DNA from 3 places in the Allorhizobium ampelinum S4 genome. Region 3 is predicted to be linked to each of the others. Evidence: predicted binding sites of a transcription regulator. Region 3 holds the regulator's gene; each other region holds the start of a gene.
The links. The regulator LexA, encoded in region 3, represses DNA repair genes until DNA is damaged. The targets are predictions, from matches to a motif close to TGTTCNNNNTGTGTTCNG.
Positions count from the first base shown of each region.

Region 1 (7,461 bases), 280 kb from region 3:
GCATAGCCTCGATGTCGCCTACTGTGCCGCCGATTTCGCAGATCACAAAATCGTAATCGCTATTGCCCTCAACGATGAAGTCCTTGATCTCGTTGGTGACATGCGGAATGACCTGAACCGTTGCGCCGAGATAATCGCCGCGCCGTTCCTTGTCGATAATGTTCTTGTAGATCCGTCCGGTGGTGATGTTATCGGTCTTGGTCGCCGAGCGCCCTGTGAAGCGTTCGTAGTGGCCAAGATCAAGGTCCGTCTCTGCGCCGTCGTCGGTGACGAAGACTTCACCGTGCTGAGTCGGGCTCATGGTGCCCGGGTCAACGTTGAGATAGGGGTCCAGTTTGCGCAGCCGTACACGATAACCACGTGCCTGCAACAAAGCCCCGAGTGCCGCAGCCGCTATTCCCTTACCAAGAGAGGAAACCACGCCGCCAGTGATGAATACATATCGCGCCATGGGCTTCACCGGATACCGTTTCGATTCTGATTCCGCCAGCGTTATTTTTCATGCCGACGACAATACACACAAAGAAAAACCGGCGGACTGTTTAAGTCCGCCGGAGCGAAGATGAACGAGACCGATCAGTTGCCGGTCGGAACAGCGCCGGGCTGAGCCGGTGCGGGCGTTGTCGCAGCGCCGTTAGCAGGAGCCGGAGCGGTTGCAGGGGCACCAGGCAACTGGTCAAGAATATTGCCGGAAGGGGCCTGCTGGCCAGCCGGAATACGATTGAGAATATCGGTCGGCTTTGCCTCGAACCGCGAAAGAATGCCAAGTCCGAGCGAGGTGATGAAAAACAGCGTCGCCAGGATAGCCGTTGTCCGGGTCAGGGCATTGGCCGCGCCGCGTGCCGACATGAAGCCTGAGCCGCCGCCGATCCCAAGCCCGCCGCCTTCGGACCGCTGGATCAGCACGACGCCGACAAGCGAAATCACGATTATGAGGTGAATGACGATCAGTACGGTCTGCATGGACGATCCATCCTGCCCACGTAGGGCCAAGTCAAAACAACATTCGGCGGCTCTCTACACGAGGAGCCGCCGCAAAGAAAGCCCTTTTCAACAAAGATCAGGCTGTCAAATCCGAATAGACACCGTATATGGCAAGGAAATCAGCGGCTTTCAAGCTTGCGCCACCAATCAGCGCACCATCCACATTGGCAACGCCCATCAGTTCCCGTGCATTCGACGGCTTGACGGAACCACCATAGAGGATTCGCATTTTCGCACCCTCATCGCCCAGCCTGCGCGTCAACTCGGCCCGCATGAAAGCGTGGGCCTCGGTCACGTCTGCGATAGTTGGCGTCACGCCGGTGCCGATCGCCCAGACGGGCTCATAGGCAATGACCGTATCTTCGGCGAGCGCTTCGTCCGGCACGGAACCGGAGAGCTGACGCTTGAGAATATCCAGCGTCTGCCCTGCTTTGCGCTGATCGGCTGTCTCGCCGATGCAGATGATGGCCGTCAGTCCCGCCGCATGGGCCGCAACCGCTTTGGCGCGCACCAGATGGTCGGTTTCCGCGTGATCGGTACGGCGTTCGGAATGACCGACAATCACATGGGTTCCGAAGCAATCGGCGACCATTTCCGCCGAAATATCGCCGGTATGGGCGCCAGATGCATTTTGATGGCAATCCTGCGCGCCGATCAGCAGCGGGCTGTCGTCGCAGAGCGCGGTTGCCACGTAAAGCAGGGTGGCCGGCGGGCAAATCAGACTGTCCACGGTCTCGCTGAGCGGCCCTTTCACGCCTTCGGCCATCGCCTTGATCTGATCCAGCGCGTCGCGGGTTCCGTTCATCTTCCAATTGCCCGCAACAAGCGGACGTACATCTGGTGTCATATTGATCCAACCCACCCTTATTCCATGTTCCTGTTCAGCTGGAGGTCGCTTTTTTGCGCCTCAACCGACACCCGGGAAACCATAAACAATACTCTTCCACATCTAGACACCCTATAAAAGGACGTGGCGGCAAAAAAGGCAAGTTGCAATGCAGCATGCCGTTAATTCATGCAGAGTACACTTTAACCCTGTAATTACAGGGGTAACTACAGAAAGAGATTCGGGGCCGCTGGCGGATCGGAATCGGTATTGGCAAGACTTTTAAATTGTTCCGATGTTTCTCGATAACGGCGCTTCTCCAAAGCACCGATTCGGCGTATGCGGAAAGCTTGTTTCCCCTTAGTCAACCGGAGAGCCGCAATGGCCACCGTATCTCTTGAAGCTATCGACCGGCAAATCGCCCGAGGCTTCAAGGCGTTGCGGTTCAGCCCCGCCGTAGAAGCGGAATTTCTTCAGGAATATGTCGCCAATCGGGTCAAGCTGACACCATTCTGGGCGGTAATCGGCACACTTATTTACGACGCCGTTTTCATCGGCGACGCGACGATGATGGCCGATGTGTTCGATAAACTGCTGATCGTACGCTTCGGAATATTCACGCCTTTCGCAATTATCAGCGTGCTTGCCGTAAGGCGCTGGCGCACGGCCCTTAATTACGAACTTCTGTCGCTGGGAATAGGCACGCTCAGTATTCTCCTGCCGATGTCGGTCGCAATCTACAGCCAAAGCCCGTACATGTTCGTCTATCAGAACGGCAATGTGGCTGCTTTCCTGTTTTTCGTCATTGCGCTGCGGCCACGGTTTCATATCGTGGTGATTGGCCTGACGCTGATGTGCGGCGTGCTGTTGAAAACCGCAAAACTGAACGGCTCATTCGACGATATCACTTATAGCGGGTTGGTCAGTTTCTACATCACGATCGCGATTTTCCTGGCGCTAGGCGCCTATTTTCTCGAACACGCTGATCGAATGAATTTTCTCAACAGGCTGCGTGCTGGCCTACTGCAAAAGCAGTTGGAGCATAACGCCGCCCGTGATGAGCTGAGCGGCCTGCTGAACCGTCGCTCGCTGGTACAGGTCGCGACCGACTTGTGGAAAGGCAGATCACCGGCAACACATGTTTGCGCCATCATGCTCGATATCGATGATTTCAAACTTTACAACGATGTCCACGGCCATCTGGAAGGGGATGAGTGTCTGCGCACCGTCAGCCAATGCATTCGCGACAATGCCGGTGAGAAAGGCTTCGCCTTCCGCTACGGCGGCGAGGAAATGCTCGTTTTGCTACCGAATACGGATGTCGATGCCGCCTGTGCAATAGCAGAAGCCATCCGCCGGGCAATCGAGTGCATGAACATCCCGCACTTGGGCAAAGGCAGGGGCCAGGTGACAACGGCAAGTCTGGGCGTAGCGGAGGGCCCTACGGCAACGGTTTCGTTGGAAGACCTGCTGAACCGCGCCGACGCGGCCCTTTACGAGGCAAAGCGCAGCGGGCGCAATCGTGTCTGCGTGAGCGGGGCAACGCAGCTCGGTCTGGAATTTGCCAGGGAAAATTAACCCCCTGCTTTCCAAAAATGACAAACCAAAACAGCAGATTCTAGCGAATCAGCCAGTTGAGCACGGCGCGCCAATCGGTCATGCGCACCGGTGTGCCGTGAGAACCGGTGAGAAACAACGTGAAACGGGTTGGATAGCCGGTGCGGTGCAGACGTTCGTACAGCGCAATCTGGTCGCCAGCGGCATAGACACTATCGCGGCTGCCATGGGTGAACCACATCGGAAGCTTGCGTTTGAAGGCCGCACTGGCGGTAAAATCCGGATCGCTGGCTCCGCCGAGAATGGCCATGCCGGACAGTTTCGCAACGATTCGGTCGTCACGGGTCAGGCCCCAACAGATGAAACTGCCCATGGACGCGCAGGACAACACCACTGGACGGCCGCCGGAATGGGCCGAGGCATAATCGATCAGAGCCGCGACCTGCGTTACCCCCGATTGGTCGAAGGATCGCACGGAAGGTGCGTAATAGGTGCCGCCATTGTCATTGGCGAGATTTTTCAGCCGGTTGAAATTGCCACCGAATTTGTAGTCATCGGTTCCAAGTCGGCGGTCCCCGCCCCGGCCGTGAATGAAAATCACCGTGAATGCTGCGCCGTCCGCAGGTCCGGTCCTCGTCACATCCAGCTTGCCGGCATCACCGAGATCCAGCGTCTCGTCCTTCTGCTGGTGACGCACTCCGAGCGAGACGTAGGAGGCCTTGACCCGGCGCTCAGGAATTTCGTCGCGGCCGTTGATGTCGCGCATTTCCTGATAGTCGATGGTCTGGAAATCACCCTTGTCGCGGCTTTCCAACACGGTCTGGCCGGAAAACAGCTCGTCCTTGAAAGGTTTGAGGCTAACGGCAGGCGCACTCGTTGCAGGCAAAGAGCTGGCAACCGAGCAGAGAGCGGCCAGAACCACGGGGGCGAACAAATGAACTGTGGACATCCGCATCGGGATCAGGTCTCCTTAACGGCGCAGCCTTGCCACGCCGTCACGAGAAACGCAAAAGTTTTCCTTGAAAATAGGCTGAATGGACATGGTTTGACCAAGTGCGACATAATTCTCCCGCGTCCTTGCCGCAACAGGCAATAAAGGGAATGGGCGCGAGTGGACACAATCGGTTGATTGTTGCTGAGAATATGCGCTAATCAGGAACAAACCGGAAACTGCGCTGCACGGGCCAGAGACGGACGGGCACATGCCCTATCGCGAGACAGAATTCTTCACGGTGCTCCGCTGAAGACCACAAGCAAATGACAGACAAGATCATGGACGATAACAACGACCTTTTCGCCGCCCTGCCGTCAACGCCTGCCGAGGCGGCGAAGACGCAGAAAGGTGCTGCCGATGTGACGGCTGCTGGTACGGCGCCTGTTACTGCCGCCCAACCGGAAACCCCGGCCAAGGCAGTGGCTTTCGGCTCAGCCACGCCCGCCTCCACCGGCAATCCCGACGATTATGGCGCGTCCTCCATCCGTGTTCTGGAAGGGCTGGAGCCGGTGCGGATGCGTCCCGGCATGTATATCGGCGGCACGGACGAAAAAGCCCTGCACCATCTTTTTGCCGAGGTGATCGACAATTCGATGGACGAGGCGGTGGCTGGCCATGCCAATTTCATCGATGTCCATCTGGATGCCGAAGGCTTCCTGACGGTTTCCGACAATGGTCGCGGCATTCCCGTCGAGCTGCATCCGCAGGTGCCGGGCAAATCCACCCTTGAAGTGATCATGACCAAGCTGCATGCGGGCGGCAAGTTCGACGGCAAGGCCTATGAGACCTCTGGCGGCTTGCACGGGGTCGGCGTATCCGTCGTCAATGCGCTGTCTGATCTGCTGGAAGTGGAAGTGGCACGCAATCGCAAGCTCTATCGCCAGCGTTTTTCGCGTGGCGTGCCGCTGGGCGGGCTGGAAGAATTGGGCGATGTCCATAATCGGCGTGGTACGCGGGTGCGCTTTCACCCCGATCCGCAGATCTTCGGTGATCACGCAAAATTCGATCCGGGCCGGATTTTCCGCATGGCCCGCTCCAAGGCTTATCTGTTCGGCGGCGTGGAAATCCGCTGGTCCTGCGATCCGGCAATCCTGACCACCGGCGGCGACATCCCGGATAAGGCGGTATTTCACTTCCCCGGCGGGTTGAAGGATTATCTGGCCGCGACACTCGGCAAGGAGTTTACCGTCACCCGCGAAATTTTTGCTGGCAAAACCGAAAAGACCGGCGGCCATGGCGCGATGGAATGGGCCATTACCTGGTATGGTGGCGATCCCCAGGTTCATTCCTATTGCAACACCATCCCGACGCCCGAAGGCGGCACGCACGAGGCCGGTTTGCGCATTGCACTGACCAAGGGCTTGAAGAATTATGCCGAACTGACCCAGAATAAGCGCGCCCAGCAGATCAGCACCGATGACGTGATGATTTCGGCGGTCGGCATGCTGTCGGTTTTCATCCGCGAGCCGGAATTCGTCGGCCAGACCAAGGACAAGCTGGCGACGGTAGAAGCGCAGCGTCTGGTCGAAAACGCTCTGCGCGATCCTTTCGACCATTATCTGGCCGACAATCCGAATGAAGCCGCCAAGCTGCTCGATTGGGTGATCGAGCGGGCCGAGGAACGGCTGCGGCGGCGCAAGGAAAAGGAAGTCAACCGCAAGACCGCAGTGCGCAAGCTGCGCCTGCCCGGCAAGCTGGCGGATTGCGCCCAGAACACCGCCGAAGGCGCGGAACTGTTCATCGTCGAGGGTGATTCGGCTGGCGGCTCGGCCAAACAGGCCCGCAATCGCTCCAACCAGGCCATTCTGCCCTTGCGCGGTAAGATCCTCAATGTCGGCAGCGCCAGCCGTGAAAAACTGATGGCCAACCAGCAGATCGCCGACCTGATCCAGGCGCTCGGCTGTGGCACGCGGACGAAATATCGTGATGAAGACCTGCGCTATGAGCGTATCGTCATCATGACCGATGCCGATGTGGACGGCGCCCATATCGCTTCACTGCTAATCACCTTTTTCTATCAGGAAATGCCGGAACTGATCCGGGGCAATCATCTCTATCTCGCCGTGCCGCCGCTTTATGTGATCCGTCAGGGCGCAAAGACCGTTTATGCCCGCGACGACGCCCACCGTGCCGAACTGATGGAAACCACATTCAAAGGCAAGAAAGTCGAAATCGGCCGCTTCAAAGGTCTCGGCGAAATGATGCCGGCGCAGTTGAAGGAAACCACCATGGACCCAGCCAAGCGGATGCTGCTGAAAGTCGAGATCGACGACGTCGATTTCGAAGGCACCCGTGATGCCGTGGATGCATTGATGGGGACTAAGCCGGAAGCCCGATTCCGGTTTATTCAGGAGCGGGCCGCCTTTGCGGAAAACTTGGATATTTGAACCGTAACGAAGTGTTTTTGCGCTTAGCGATTCAAACGACTGGATTTTCCAGACGTTTTTCCATGAAAAGGCTGAGCGGATCGGGACGGTATGAGCCGAAGGGCGGAATTTCCTGAAAACCGGCTTTTCGGTAAAGACCGATCGCCTCCGGCTGGCTAATACCCGTCTCGAGGCGCAACGCTTCAAGGCCAAGCGTTTTTGCCTGGTCTTCCAATGCCGCCATCAGCGTCTTGCCAAGCGACAGCCCTCTTGATCGGGGATCGACAAACATCCGCTTGATCTCCGCCGTGCCATCGCCAGCCTCGACAATGGCGGCGCAACCCACCACCTGCCCCTCATGGCGCGCCACGAAAAAATGGACACCAGGCTTTTCCAGGGATGAGACATCCAAAAGATGATTGCTTTCCGCCGGATAGAGTGCGGCCATATAAGCATCGGAGAGATCCAGCAAGCGGATCACGTCGGGCTGTCGTGGCGCTTCAATGGTGATTGCCAAAAGGGGAATGGTCACGGACATCTATCGATCCTGAAAGGCACCCAACCAGACAAAACAGATTATGCATTATAATTTTTTTGTCCGAGGGCCGATTGGTCTTGGTTGCGCCAATCTTGTTGCGTTACTGATAAAACTCTACTGACTGGAAGGACGAGCCGATGCAAGCCTCACTCGTGATCATGACCATTCTGGGATGCAATGACAGCGTCAGCCAATG
Region 1 is NC_011989.1:1,827,163-1,834,623, reverse strand. It holds gene AVI_RS08725 (CTP synthase) at 1-460, opposite strand, end outside; gene secG (preprotein translocase subunit SecG) at 577-963, opposite strand; gene tpiA (triose-phosphate isomerase) at 1,061-1,831, opposite strand; gene AVI_RS08710 (GGDEF domain-containing protein) at 2,192-3,388, shown strand; gene AVI_RS08705 (dienelactone hydrolase family protein) at 3,429-4,322, opposite strand; gene parE (DNA topoisomerase IV subunit B) at 4,625-6,748, shown strand; gene AVI_RS08695 (GNAT family N-acetyltransferase) at 6,780-7,265, opposite strand; gene AVI_RS08690 (hypothetical protein) at 7,403-7,461, shown strand, end outside.
Region 1: the regulator LexA is predicted to act here: its motif matches at 4,522-4,539, upstream of parE (DNA topoisomerase IV subunit B).

Region 2 (7,461 bases), 1.7 Mb from region 3:
GGTCTGAGCAGAAAAGTGAAAATGACTTTTAATATTTTGATTTTAAAGCACTATTTCTCTTAAGGGATATGGGTTTTGCCGGAAGCGATCACCGGTCCAGTGGCAATCCCCGTCGGCGAGCCGCCAAAAGGCTCGATGCTGACGGCGAGCGTGACGCCATCCTTCAGACGTGGGCGCATGCTGTCGGGAACCAGGAATTCACCCTCACCCGATTGCGGGAGCACGCCAAGCGAGCGCGGTGGCTTATTCGCCTCGACCATCCATAATTCCAGCGACTTCTGACCTTCGGCACGCGACGCGACCGGCGTGACGCGCAACCGTCCACTTTGCCTGTCATAGCTGGCAACCAGCGACAAATCTGCATTTTGAGTTTGCAGATCTGCCACCAGCGGACGAACCGCGTAACGGCTTTCCCACATGCCAAGCTCGACGCCGACCAGGCTGGCGACCGCGATCAGACTGGTCAACGACAGGCCGCGCCAGAAGGGGACGGAATGCCAAAGCCTCGCCCAGGGACCAGCCGGGCCGTTGCTCCGGTCGATAAACAACCGCGCTTCCAGCTTCTGGAAACTTTCCGGCCGCGGCAATTCCACGCCATAGTCGTCATTGAACTGTGAAAGGTTTTCCTCCCAGCGCTGGACAATGGCGGCGAAGGGTCTATCCCGCTTCAGCCGGGCCTCCACCTCAACGCGGCCTTGGGCCGAAAGCACGCCGAGCACATATTCCCCCGCCAGAACCTCGTCCCTGGAGCGGTCCCCCTTGCTCTGATCCGGTGTCGTCATCTTTCCAAGCACTCTCTCAATGCCAAAAGGCTGCGTCGCAGCCATGTCCTCATCGTGTTCAACGGTACATTGAACTGCTCCGCTAACTCCTGATAGCTAAGCCCCTCCACATAGGCCTGCCGCACGGCGGCGGCACGATCAGCTTCCAACGCTTCCATGCAGCTGTCAATGCGCTTTCCTTCACTGCGTATGCTGGCGGTCTGTTCCGGGTCTGGCGCGCTGTCGGCAACATGCCAAGCCTCGTCGAGTTCTATAGAAACTGGCGTCCGCGTGCGCAGGCGGTCGATGCAATGGTAACGGGCAATCGTTCCAAGCCAGCCCATGGCGTTATGGCCTGTCGCGGCAAAGCTTTGAGCCCTCTGCCAGATTTTGACGAAGATTTCCTGCATTGCGTCTTCCGCCTCGCTCCTGTCTTTCAGCAGACGGAGGCAGATGCCAAAAAGTTTCGGGCTGGTGCGCCGATAGAGCTCCGACAGGGCCATACGGTCCTTGAGCGCAATTTTCCCCAGCAATATCCCGATCTCATCGCTCATCCATGCATCCACTTCGCGTAATGGTCCAGGGATAGCTGCGTTCATTGCAGTTTCCCCATATCATTTCGATCAACAGTGCCGTCTGGATTATTCCATCTGCCGTATTCTTGAGGTAAAAGGCGCCGAACCAACCGAAGGGATCCTCAATGAGCGCCTCCGAAAGCCAAACCCAGGCCCGCCTTCTTGCGCAGGCGTTGCCCTTCATGCAGCGCTATGAAAACAAGACGATTGTCGTGAAATATGGTGGCCATGCCATGGGCGACGCAGAATTGGGCCGGGCCTTTGCCGCCGATATCGCGCTGCTGAAACAGTCCGGCGTCAATCCGATTGTCGTGCATGGCGGTGGCCCGCAGATCGGCGCAATGCTGACCAAGATGGGGATCGAATCGAAATTCGAAGGTGGCTTGCGCGTCACCGACCAGAAAACCGTCGAAATCGTTGAAATGGTGCTGGCCGGATCGATCAACAAGGAAATCGTCGCGCTGATCAACCAGACCGGCGAATGGGCGATCGGACTCTGTGGCAAGGACGGCAACATGGTATTTGCCGAAAAGGCCAAGAAAACCGTGATTGATCCGGATTCCCATATCGAGCGGGTTCTGGACCTTGGCTTTGTCGGTGAAGTGGTCGAGGTCGATCGCACGCTGCTCGATCTCCTGGCGAAATCCGAAATGATCCCGGTCATCGCCCCCGTCGCCCCCGGTCGGGACGGGCATACCTATAATATCAATGCCGATACCTTTGCCGGTGCCATTGCCGGTGCGCTCAGGGCCGACCGCCTGCTGTTTCTGACCGATGTCCCTGGTGTACTGGACAAGAATGGCGAGCTATTCAAGGAATTGTCGGTCGCCCAGGCCCGCGCCTTGATCAAGGATGGCACGATTTCCGGTGGCATGATCCCCAAAGTGGAAACCTGCATCGACGCGATCAATGCCGGCGTGCATGGCGTTGTCATCCTGAACGGCAAGACGGCGCATTCCGTGCTGCTAGAAATCTTCACGGAACATGGCGCGGGTACGCTGATCGTGCCTTGAAGCTATGCAGTCAGGCCTTCGGCGCCGCGCTGAATCAAGCACGGCGCCGATCCGGCATCAGAGTCTTTCCGTGACGGCTTCTGCTAGCGGAATAGCGGGTTGCGCACCAGCTTTCAGGCAGGCCAGGGACCCGGCGACGGCAGCGCGGTGCAGCGCCTCCTCGAAGGCAAAGCCCGCGTCGAGACCAGCGGCCAGATAACCGCAGAAGGTGTCCCCGGCACCGACAGTATCGACCGGCTCGATGGTCAAGCCGGATGCACGCTCAATCTTACCGTCGCGTATGGCGATGACGCCTTCGGCGCCCAGCGTCACGATTAGGATTTGGCCGGTTTCGCCATGTAGGCGGACAAGCGCGGCTTCGCGTTCCGCAGCCCCCATGTTGGTCTCACCAGCCAGCCGCTCGAATTCGGTTTCATTGGCAATGACGATATCGGCCATTCGTCCGAGGCGCGCGGCCTCCTCGGTTAGTGGGGCGATATTGAGGATGCTGCGGATCCCGGCAGCCTTTGCTTCATGCAGGGCGGTTTCGACGGCTGCGGCTGGAATTTCCAATTGCAGCACCAGACTGTCATTGCGAGTCATGGTCTTGATGGCGGCGCTGGCATCGGCGCTGGTCAGGCTGCCATTGGCGCCTGGAACGACGGCAATCATGTTCTCGCCGTCACCGCCGACGAGAATGAGTGCGGTTCCGGTTGCCTCCGCTACGGTCTTGACGCTGTCTAGATCCGTTCCGCTTTCCTCCAGAAGCGCCAGTGCAGGGGCGGCGAACCCGTCCTTGCCGACCGCACCGGCCATCCGCACCTGGGCGCCTGCGCGGCGTGCAGCAAGCGCCTGATTGGCGCCCTTGCCGCCGGCTGCCGTGGCAAAGCCGTTGCCGGCCACTGTCTCACCTGGCTTGGGCAGACGGCTGGTGGTCGCGATGAGATCCATGTTGATGGAGCCGAAAACGGTAATCATGGGCGCACTCCTGACGATGCTGCTTGAACGATGCGGGCCTGAAGGAAACCGGTCCGACTGATTCGGGCTCTGTTTTGCGGCAGGGATCAGTCTTCGTCAACAAGGCGCAGCTTGAGAAGACCGGTCCGGCTCTCGACGCTAGCATCTGTTTGTGGTGCTGGCTTTGCCGTCGGATCGGGCGCGCTGGCAAAATCCATCGCCTCTATTCTGGCACTGCGCCGATTGAGCTTGTCGGTCGAGGTCAGGATCATCTCGACATCTTTCTGGGCGGCCAGGAAATGGCTTTGCAGCTTGCGGGTCCGCTCGTCGAGCCGCCCGAGATCCTCCATCAGATGGATGACCTCGCCCTGGATCAGGTGGGCCTGTTCGCGCATCCGCTGATCCTTCAGCACGGCCTGGATGACCTGGATCGACAGCATCAGCAGGGAGGGCGAAACGATCACCACCCGCAGCTTATGGGCGCGCTGGACGATCCCCTCGAAATTCTCGTGGATCTCCGCAAAGATCGATTCGGATGGGACAAACAGGAAGGCGGTGTCCTGTGTCTCACCGTGCATCAGGTATTTCTCGGCAATATCCTTGAGATGCACCTCCATATCGCGCCGAAACTGCTGGCCAGCGAGTTTTTTCTGTTCTGGCGTCGTCCCGTCACGGATGGCGTTCCAGGCTTCGAGTGGAAATTTGGCGTCGATCACCAGCGGCGGCTGACCGTTCGGCATCCGGATGGTGCAATCGGGCCTTGATCCGTTGGAGAGCGTGTCCTGGAAGGCGTAGGCGCCCATCGGCAGGCCATCGGCTATAATGGTTTCCATCCGTGCCTGACCGAAGGCGCCGCGCGTCTGCTTGTTGGACAGAATGGCCTGCAACCCGACCACATCCTTTGCCAGGGACTGGATGTTGTTCTGCGCGGCATCGATAACCGCCAGCCGTTCCTGCAGGATACGCAGATTGTCATGGGTGGATTTCGTCTGTTCGGTAATCGTGCTTCCCAAGCGATGGGTCATGCCGTCCAGTCGCTCGTTGATGCTGCGGTTGAACTCCGATTGCCGGGCGCCGAACAGGTCCGCCATGGTGGCAAGCCGGCCCTGCATTTCGGCTTGCGCCTGCATCAAGGCCTCGAGACGTCGATCCTCGCTTGCCTGCCGCTCGGCGGCAATCGCGGCTCCGAGGTCGAAATCTTCCTTTTGTCGAAGTTTTAAACAGAGCCGCAGCCAGAGAGCAGCGAGCACGATCACGGCCAGGATCAGCGCCACGGCGCCGAAGCTGAACTGGTTTTCACCATAGGCCAGTGCGGGTCTGCTGAGGGCGGAAAGCATTTGGTTCATAGGCGCAATCTAGCAGGTTTGTTGATGAAGGCTAGATCAAATCGTGAACAAATTCTGTAGTGCCACCAGTTTTTCGGCAAGGACATCGCCAGGAATTCTATCAAATATTTCGAAAATCAAAATTGCTGGAGTTGTCAGGCCTGCGTTGAAGAGACCGAAAAGCCGTTATCGCGCCCGTTAACGCCAGCGGTTTCGCCTGTTTCAGATGCCCCCAAGCGAGGGCAGGGCTGCCAGCCATCGCCCATTTTGCCGTCTCCATTTCATTTCCCCGATTCGCAGGGCGTGCAGCTGCATGGCCAAGCATTCTCCAAGGTCGTTTCAACCCAGGTGAATCTGCGGCTGGATTTAAAATATGGAAATAAAATCAAATGAATAGAAAAGCCGTAAGCCTCACACAAGTTTTTATAGACATCAATTCGCTACGACAACAATTATACAGAAAGACCGTTATATGTCTCTTGCATCTGCAATGAACTCATCGGTATCGGGGCTGACGGCGCAGTCCAATAAACTCACCTCCATCGGGGATAATATTTCCAATACGAGCACGACCGGCTACAAAGGCACGGAGACTGCGTTTTCCAGTTTGGTGAATGGCGGAACGACTTCGACGACCACCCAAACAGTGTCCCAGTCGGGTGATCTCGAGTCGACCTCGTCGGAGACGGATCTGGCGATCGACGGTGACGGATATTTCGTTGTGCAGGATGATGAGGGTGATGTTTTCCTGACCCGTCAGGGTGACTTCGAGATTGACGAGGATGGTTACCTTGTGAACTCATCCGGCTATACGCTGCTGGGCTACTCCTACGACAACGGCGAACCGGCTTCTGTCATCAATGGTTTCGACGGTCTTGAACCGGTGAAAATCGACACCAGCGAGGTCACGGCATCGGCCACGACCACCGGCGAAGTCAGCGGCAATCTGGAAAGCGATGAAGAGGTGGTTTCTGGCGATACACCGTCTTCGAACTCGGCGGATGCCACCTTCACGGCGAAGTCGTCGATCGTCACGTATGACGAACAAGGTGCCTCAACCCAATACGACATTTATTTTACCAAGACCGATGACGATGAGTGGGAAGTTTCGATCTACCGCAATGATGAGGCTAATGACGATGATGACGGAACCAGCTTCCCCTATGATAATGGTGAGCTAGGCTCGACAACATTGACCTTCGATAGCGCAGGGGAGTTGGAAGACGGCAGCACGAGCACCCTGTCCTTCACCGATTCCGAGACAGGCCTTACGATTGATCTCGATTTTTCGGATATCACCCAGACGGCCACCTCCACCAGCATAGAGGGTAGCGCAAACGGCAGTGCTGCCAGCAGCTCGTCCGACTACACGATCGGCAGTGATGGCGTTATCAGCACCGTATCTTCCGACGGAACCACGACAGATACCTACAAGATTGCGCTTGCCACCGTTGCCAGCCCTGACAACCTCGAGGAGGTTGGCGGCACTGCCTATAAGGTGGATGCCGATTCCGGTACCGTCGTCGTCGGCTTTGCTGGCACAGGCAGCTTCGGCACCATCGAATCCAGCACGCTGGAAAGTTCAAACGTCGACCTTGCGTCTGAACTGTCGGACATGATCGCTGCTCAGCGCGCCTATAGCGCTAACTCCAAGGTGTTCCAGACGGCGGCCGACATGCTCGACACCGTCATCAACATGGTCCGGTAACGGATTGCAGATCTATCGGCTGTCATCTCTCTGAACGCATGGAAAGATTATGCAGCAGATATAAAGCGTTACAGCGTCATCGCCCTATATGGCGCATGGCGCTGCAATGGGAGCAAAGGGAAGGCCCATTCCTTTACCAGCGCGCCACGCTTGATCGCCGTCGCTCATTCCGATGGCGATTCCCGGAAAACCTGCCGTGTGCCCGCACGGCAGGTTTTTCCTTTTTTCCGCATAGGTCGTCCCATACAATCACGCGGTTTCAGCCGTTTCTATTTCATACCGCCGGGCGATGATATCCCAGGCCTCGTCAGCGGTTTCGACAAAGCTCAACAGCTTGACATCGTCGGGTGCAATGGTTCCAAACTCCGCCAGGCTGTCGAAATCAATGATCCTGTGCCAGAATTCCCGACCGAACAGGATGAGCGGAATCGGTGCCATACGCTTGGTCTGGATCAGCGTCACCGCCTCGAACATCTCGTCCAGCGTGCCGAAACCGCCGGGAAAGACGACGATTGCCTTGGCCCGCATCAGGAAATGCATCTTGCGGATGGCAAAATAGTGGAAGTTGAAGGACAGGTCCGGCGTCACGAACGCATTGGGCGCCTGTTCATGCGGCAGCACGATATTCAAGCCGATCGATGGCGCACCGACGTCGGCGGCGCCGCGATTTCCGGCTTCCATCACGCCTGGCCCGCCGCCGGTGACGATCACATATTCCTGATAGTCGAACCGTGCCGCGTATTGGCTGCATTGCCGGGCAAATGCGCGGGCCTCGTCATAAAATACCGATGCGGCTTCGAGATTGCGCCGCTGTATGTCGTTGCGCGCCGCCCAGGCGGATTGGCCGGGTGCCGGAATGCGCGCGCCGCCAAACATCACCACGGTGGATTTGATACCCCGTTCGGAAAGCACCATTTCGGTTTTCAGCAATTCCAGTTGCAGGCGCACCGGGCGCAATTCTTCCCGGCACAAAAAATCGTCATCGGCATAGGCGAGGCGATAGGACGGCGACAGCGTTTGCGGCGTCTGGGGAACGATCCTGGCATTTCGCCGATCCGTCTGGTTGTCCTTCAGCGGCGCCCAGCTGCCATCCGTCTTTCGCCGTTTTCCATTGCGCATCTTCGCCATCTTCGAACCTTTCAT
Region 2 is NC_011989.1:393,340-400,800, forward strand. It holds gene AVI_RS01890 (anti-sigma factor) at 60-782, opposite strand; gene AVI_RS01895 (sigma-70 family RNA polymerase sigma factor) at 779-1,315, opposite strand; gene argB (acetylglutamate kinase) at 1,462-2,349, shown strand; gene AVI_RS01905 (ribokinase) at 2,407-3,306, opposite strand; gene AVI_RS01910 (DNA recombination protein RmuC) at 3,393-4,622, opposite strand; gene AVI_RS01915 (flagellar hook protein FlgE) at 5,083-6,318, shown strand; gene AVI_RS01920 (LOG family protein) at 6,568-7,446, opposite strand.
Region 2: the regulator LexA is predicted to act here: its motif matches at 4,664-4,681, upstream of AVI_RS01910 (DNA recombination protein RmuC).

Region 3 (7,461 bases):
AAGGCCTCCATGGCGGCGTTGTCACCAATGGTGCGGGACCGGTCGTTGCCTTTGATCCAAGCGGTGACTATGCCTTGACCCCGCCGCCACTGGACGCACTGGCCGATGTGACCGGAGCTGGCGATTCGCTTTGTGCGGGGGTGCTTTCGCAAAGAGTGAATGACAGTTCCTTGCCGCTGGCGCTGCGCCACGGTGTTGCTTTGGCTGGCCTGACCCTGCTATCTGACAGGGCAACAGACGAGGACCTCACCGCAGATCGCCTCGCCGCGCGCCTTGACCTTGTTGGCGAGCCGCGCGCCCTTCCCCGCCAAACGAGTTCCCGATCATGACCCGTTCGATTTCTCCGCTCCTGCCCATCGTATACGCCCGCGAAGTGGCTGCGGCCAAGACGCGCAATGCGCCTATTGTCGCGCTGGAATCCACCATTATCACCCATGGCATGCCCTATCCGAAAAATGTCGAGATGGCGCAAAGCGTGGAGGCAATCATTCGCGACGGTGGTGCGGTCCCGGCGACCATCGCCGTGATTGAAGGCGTTTTGCATATCGGGCTGGAAGAAGATCAGTTGCAAAAACTGGCGCAAATGACTGATGTCCTGAAGGTCTCTCGTGCCGATCTCGCCTACGCCATTGCCGAACGCCGCACCGGCGCTACCACGGTAGCCGCGACGATGATCGCTGCCGCCCGCGCCAATATCTCGGTTTTTGCCACCGGCGGCATCGGCGGCGTGCATCGTGGCGCAGAAGAAAGCTTTGACATTTCAGCGGACCTGGAAGAACTGGCCCGCACCCCTGTCATCGTCGTCTGCGCCGGAGCAAAAGCTATTCTTGATATTCCCAAGACATTGGAAGTCCTGGAAACCCGTGGCGTACCTGTCGTGACTTACGACAGCGACGAATTTCCAGCCTTCTGGTCGCGGGAATCGGGCTTGAAAAGCCCACTTAAACTGGAAAGCCCCGCAGCAATTGCCAATTTCCAGAAGGTACGCGACCAATTGGGCATTGATGGCGGCATGTTGATCGCCAATCCCGTGCCGGAAGCAGAGGAAATCGCGCGCGAGGAGATGGAAATCTATATTGGCCGGGCGCTGGCCGCGGCTGAACGCGAGGAAATCACTGGCAAAGCCGTCACGCCTTTCCTGCTCGACGCAATCTATCACCTCACCGACGGCCGCAGCCTGACCACCAATATCGCGTTGGTGGAAAACAACGCGCGTCTTGCCGCGGAAATTGCCGTCGCGATGCTGTAAGCCACTGATATCAAAATGGATCGGGGGTGATAATGTCCCCGATCAGACACTGCGGCAGATTATTGTTGTCGATTTATCGTTGGCCATCCGCACTGAAACAACTTGCTACCAACTTTCATTCCGCAATTTCACGTCTTCGATAGTATCGATTTTCTCTATCTTTCTGCCCATTCCCAACCGACAGTCGTCAGGACAATAAAGCAAAGGCTTTCTGTTTCTATAGGAGCCTCTCAGCCTCCCGTATTTAAAGGATGCTTCTCGTTCGTCTCCTCTTCAACGCCGTCTCTCGCCGCGTCATCGAAGGAAATTTGCAAGAAGGACTTGCGGAACACAACTGGAACAGATAGCGTATGTTCTGTATTTGTTTCATAATTCAAAGGGTAGGTCCCAATGCTGACTCGCAAGCAACAGGAACTTTTGCTGTTTATACACGAGCGCATGAAGGAGTCTGGGGTGCCGCCCTCCTTCGATGAGATGAAGGATGCCCTGGACCTCGCCTCAAAATCCGGCATTCACCGGCTGATCACCGCTTTGGAAGAGCGCGGTTTCATCCGTCGCTTGCCAAACCGTGCACGAGCGCTGGAAGTTATCAAGCTGCCAGAGGCCATGACCTCCAGCATACCGCCCCGACGTACAGGATTTTCGCCATCCGTCATTGAAGGCAGCCGAGGCAAGTTGCAGGCAGTTCCATCCGCTCCGGCCAAACAGGTCGAGGAAGTACGCAATTCCTCATCCATACCTGTCATGGGCCGTATCGCGGCAGGCGTGCCGATCTCCGCTATCCAGAACAACACCCATGACATTTCCGTGCCGATGGAAATGCTGGGCAGCGGCGAACATTACGCCCTTGAGGTCAAAGGCGATTCGATGATCGAAGCTGGCATTCTCGATGGCGACACGGTGATCATCCGCAACGCCACCACCGCCAATCCGGGCGATATCGTCGTTGCTCTGGTAGACGATGAGGAAGCCACGTTGAAACGCTTCCGCCGCCGTGGGGCGTCCATCGCGCTGGAAGCTGCCAATCCGGCCTATGAGACCCGGATTTTCGGACCGGACCGGGTAAAAATCCAGGGCAAGCTTGTCGGTCTTATTCGTCGCTATCACTAAGCTCACTGACATCTCCAGCGCCTGACTGGACGTCGTCGCTGGCAGCAGATGGAACATTGGCGTGGGCCGTACCATTCGGTCGATCATAGCGATTGCTGCGCCAGTCGAAATAACGATGGCGGGTCCAGGGCCGATACTGATTTTGAAATGCCGTAACGATATGCAGCGTTCGGGTGGCGGGATCACCAAGCGTGATCTCCATTGCACCGAACCGTCGCAGATCGTTACGGGTCAGGACTTTCGGGGGACGTGACAGCATCGGTCCAGCGTTAGCGGCCTTCTCGGTTTGCAAGAAGGCGAGAGGTTCGCCCGCTTCTATTAGGGACGGGGAATTCTGGTCTGAGTTTGAGGCGCCGCCCTTCACTTGGCTATCTGTGGGCACTGCAACACCCTTCCCCGGTACCGTCGTTACACTGGCTGCAGAAATGTCTCCCGCTTGCGTTCGGCTGATCGTTTGGGAGCGAACGGACGGGCTGCTGTTGTCAGATGGCAGCATGTCACCATCGGCCATGATCCGTTCAATTTCAACGTCCGCCCCAGTCGCGTCTTCCGCAGGCTCCCGGGTAACGGTGGTTTCGTTTTTTTCTGAGGGAATAGTGGATGCTATCGGCGCCTTACATTCGGCATCACGGCCGGCCTCAGTCGAAACGATCAGGTCGGACAGGGCGCAAGCGGCCTGGTTGTAGTCGCGGTTCTGCACCAGGCTGACGGTCCAACCATTGCTGAGCCTCGCGAGGCAAAAGGCATCGGTGCGGCAATGGAAAAGATCAGGTTTTTTATCGGCCTTCTCCTTTGCCGTCGTCATCTCCGCCATCGCCTGTTGCGGCTCTACTGGCTCTCTTCCCTTGACTTTTTGGCCCCCCGTCTTTGTTTTTCCGGCCCGCGTTGTTTCCCGCGCCTTGTCCTCGCCTTTCCCCGCGCCCTGTTGGCCTGTCTCGATCTCAACAGCTGCCAGCTTGGGCAATATTTCAGGCGCAATCGGATCGGCAATGTCGAGCACTGAGCGCCATTGGTTGAAAATGAAACTCGGCGGACGCTTCTTGTTGGTGGCGATGGTCAAGAGATGGCGGTCGTCGGTCCGAAAGAGAGCGAACAGTTGGCCATCTTCGGATATGGCGAGATCGGGCAGTGGCGGATCGGTTTTTATCGCCTCATAGCCAAACGCCGTCAGCATCATCGCCACGCCAATCAGCCGCAGCCGCGTCTTCATCAGGGTCAGTATCAGCAGGCCGGTTGCCGAGACCGGCAGAAACCACCACTCGAACCGGCCGAAGGTGAAGCCATTACCCCAGCTCGCGACCTTGCTGGCAATCATCAATACGCCCTCAAGGCCAAGCCCCATCAACTGGATCGGCCATTGGTCCAGACCGAACGGCATGAGCAGCACGCCGATCATCGCCGCTGGCATGACAAGCATCGACATAAGGGGAGCCGCCAGGAGATTTGCCTCCAACCCATGCAATCCGACCCGGTGGAAATGCGCCGCTGAAAACATCGCTGTGGAAAAACCGCCAAGTGCAGAGGTCATCAGAATGCCGCTGACCAGCGTCATCAACGGCTTCAGCACTGTCAGCGCCGGGATCGCCGGCAGGATGGGAGGCATTCTTGGGCGTTGGCGCCAAAGGTCGAATCCGGCGATCAGGGCAAAGGTGGCTGCAAAGGACATTTGCAGGCTCGGTCCCATGACCTGGGACGGCGAGAGGAGAATCACAAGGATAGCCGCCAGCGCGGCATTGCGCAGGCTGAGCACAGGTCGGTCGAAGAAAGCCGCCGACAGCATGATAACCATCATCAGATACGCGCGCTGGGCGGCAATGTCGTAGCCGGAAATGAGAAAATAGCCGGTCGTGGTGGCTATCGCCCCTGCTGCGGCAGTCTTCTTGATCGAGCGGGCCTCCGCCATGCCAGGGACAAGGCTCAAGAGGCGCCGGATCCCCACGAAGAACAGCCCACCGGCCAGTGCCATATGCAGACCGGAAATCGAGATGATATGGGCAAGGCCGGAAACGCGAAGATCGTTATTGGCCTCCTCCGAAAGGCCGCGCCGCTCGCCGGTCACAATCGCCACGGCAAACGCGCCCGCATCGCCCGGCACGATGGCCCTGATACGATCAGAAATGCCATTGCGCAATTCCTGTGTCGTTTCATCCAGCTTGATTCCGGCACGCTCCCAAAAATCCGGTGGCGCTATCTCTGGTCCCGGCAGAAATGGCTTGGGTGGCTGGTAAAAATAGCCGATCGCGCCGGTGCCCGCAAAATAGGAGGCAAAGGCAAAATCGTTTAAGCCCGGCAAAGCCGGTCCGGACGGCGGGGAGAGCCGCGCCCTGCCCTCAATCCAGTCGCCGGGGTTGAAGGGAACATGCTTGCCGCGGGCCAGAAGCGCGACCTGCTGTGGCATACGCTTAAGACTAGGGTAGCGCGTTTGATGCAGTGCAATCACATATCTTTGATTGCCGTCCGCATTTGGTTCTACCGAAACCACTTTGCCGCGCACCACGGTCGTCACTGCACTGTCTATGATGATCGTGTCCAGACGCGCGGTTTGCACATCGGCTAGCAACATGCCAGCAAGACCGAGAGTTGCAATGCCGCAGACGGTGGCCAGGACAGGATGACGGTAACGGACCCGCAGCCAGACCACTCCGGCTGCACAAAAAGTCAGGAAGATCGGCAGACGGGGAAGGTCCTGCGGACGGGTAAACCACCAGATCGCACCGAGACCAAGCAGAACGGGTAAAAACAGAAATGTCCGACCATAGGCAAGCTCCTGCAGAGCATCCCGGTGGAGAGCACGCAGAAGGCGCTGCCAGCGGGAGACCAGCAGCGGCGATGCGCTGAAGTGGCCCTCGAAATCAGGGGCTTCCGCCTCGTCCTCCGGGTCTATGTGCGGACGCCGTAGAACCTCGTCAAACAGGGTTTTGGAAGAGCGACTATCCCATGGCAAGCCGCGCGCCGGACGCGCTTCTTTTTGCCTGATCAGTTCCCATTCCGCCGTATCCGGCATCGATCCTGCCGTCGCCCCGGTGCCCTGCAATGCCACACGCCTTCAAATCGCTGAAAACGAGCGGCGAGGCCCCTGAAAATTGCTTTTGTGATAATTCGGCAACAAAACTTACCTTGCCGCTAACGGCAGACTATCAATCAAAAGCTGTAGGAGAAAGGGGGTGTAAACCAAGAAAAGCAGTTCTGGCAATAACGCATGCCTGCAATGCAAGTGCCGATTTATTGCAATGCACACTTTGTCCTTTGGATAGCTTGGCATTAACCTCTGGATCATATAGCTAATTGCAACGCTTAACCTGGGACGAGGCGAAAGCTGCGTCTCCCGCCTATATCCGGAGGATCACCATGACGGAACAAAGCGCAAACTTGAAGATTGAGGACAAGGCCGTCGATCTTGACGTGCGAAGCGGCACGATCGGCCCCGATGTTATCGACATCGGCGCTCTTTATAAGCATACCGGCAAGTTTACCTATGATCCCGGATTTACCTCCACGGCATCATGCGAATCGAAAATCACCTATATCGATGGCGACGAAGGCGTGCTGCTGCACCGCGGCTACCCCATCGAACAGCTGGCTGAAAAAGGCGACTTCCTGGAAGTCTGCTACCTGCTGCTCTACGGCGAACTGCCGACAGTCGCTCAGAAAAAGGACTTCGATCACCGCGTCACGCATCACACCATGGTGCATGAGCAGATGTCGAAATTCTTCTCAGGCTACCGTCGCGACGCCCATCCGATGGCGGTCATGGTCGGTACTGTCGGCGCTCTGTCGGCTTTCTATCACGACTCGACCGACATCACCGATCCGCACCAGCGCATGGTTGCCAGCCTGCGGATGATCGCCAAGATGCCGACCATCGCCGCCATGGCTTATAAGTATCACATCGGCCAGCCCTTCGTTTATCCCAAGAACGATCTGGATTACGCCGCCAACTTCCTCAACATGTGCTTTGCCGTGCCTTGCGAGGAATACAAGGTCAACCCGGTTCTGGCCCGCGCCATGGACCGGATCTTCATCCTGCATGCCGATCATGAGCAGAACGCCTCCACCTCCACGGTGCGCCTGGCTGGCTCGTCGGGTGCCAATCCGTTTGCCTGCATCGCGGCTGGCATCGCCTGCCTCTGGGGTCCTGCCCATGGCGGCGCCAACGAAGCGGCCCTGAACATGCTGCGCGAAATCGGCACGGTTGACCGGATTCCGGAATATATCGCCCGCGCCAAGGACAAGAACGATCCGTTCCGCCTGATGGGCTTCGGTCACCGGGTCTATAAGAACTACGATCCGCGCGCCAAGATCATGCAGAAGACCATGTATGAAGTGCTGGAAGCCACCGGCAATGCCGGCGATCCACTGATGCAGGTCGCGCTCGAGCTGGAAAAGATCGCCTTGAGCGATGAATATTTCATCGAGAAGAAGCTCTATCCGAATGTCGATTTCTATTCCGGCATTACGCTTCGCGCCCTTGGATTCCCGACGGAAATGTTCACCGTTCTGTTCGCGCTCGCCCGCACCGTCGGCTGGATTGCTCAGTGGAACGAGATGATCGAGGATCCGCAGCAGCGCATCGGTCGTCCGCGCCAGCTGTACACCGGCGCACCCAAGCGCGACTACCTGCCCGTCGCCAAGCGCTGATCGGCAATACCCTGTCTTATGCAAAGCCCGGCGATCAATTCGCCGGGCTTTTTCGTGGGCCTGCCTGCCAATGACAGGTTTCATGCCACGGCATTGGGGTTTTCCATCAAGAAAGCCTTCAATTTGTTCAGGGATTGCTTTAAGCAACGGCGACTGCTTCGCATCCGGCGAAGAATATTGATGAGGTTTTCGTTCCGATGCTCGTGATCCTGAGAAAAGCTGCCGGCACCTGGGTGGCAAAAGGGCTTCTTCTTTTGCTTGTCGCGTCCTTCGCGATTTGGGGCATTTCCAGCTCGATCATGAGCGACACGTCGGACAAGGTCATCAAGGTCGGCAGCCAGAGCGTCAATTCCAACGAATTCCGCCTCGCCTATCAGCGGCAGATCTCCGATCTCAGCCGCCGTTTCGGCACACAATTGACAAGCGAGCAGGCCCGTTCGCTTGGCATCGAATCGCAGGTCTAC
Region 3 is NC_011989.1:2,111,912-2,119,372, forward strand. It holds gene AVI_RS10065 (carbohydrate kinase family protein) at 1-329, shown strand, start outside; gene AVI_RS10070 (pseudouridine-5'-phosphate glycosidase) at 326-1,249, shown strand; gene lexA (transcriptional repressor LexA) at 1,640-2,359, shown strand; gene AVI_RS10080 (ComEC/Rec2 family competence protein) at 2,340-5,399, opposite strand; gene gltA (citrate synthase) at 5,708-6,997, shown strand; gene AVI_RS10090 (peptidylprolyl isomerase) at 7,195-7,461, shown strand, end outside.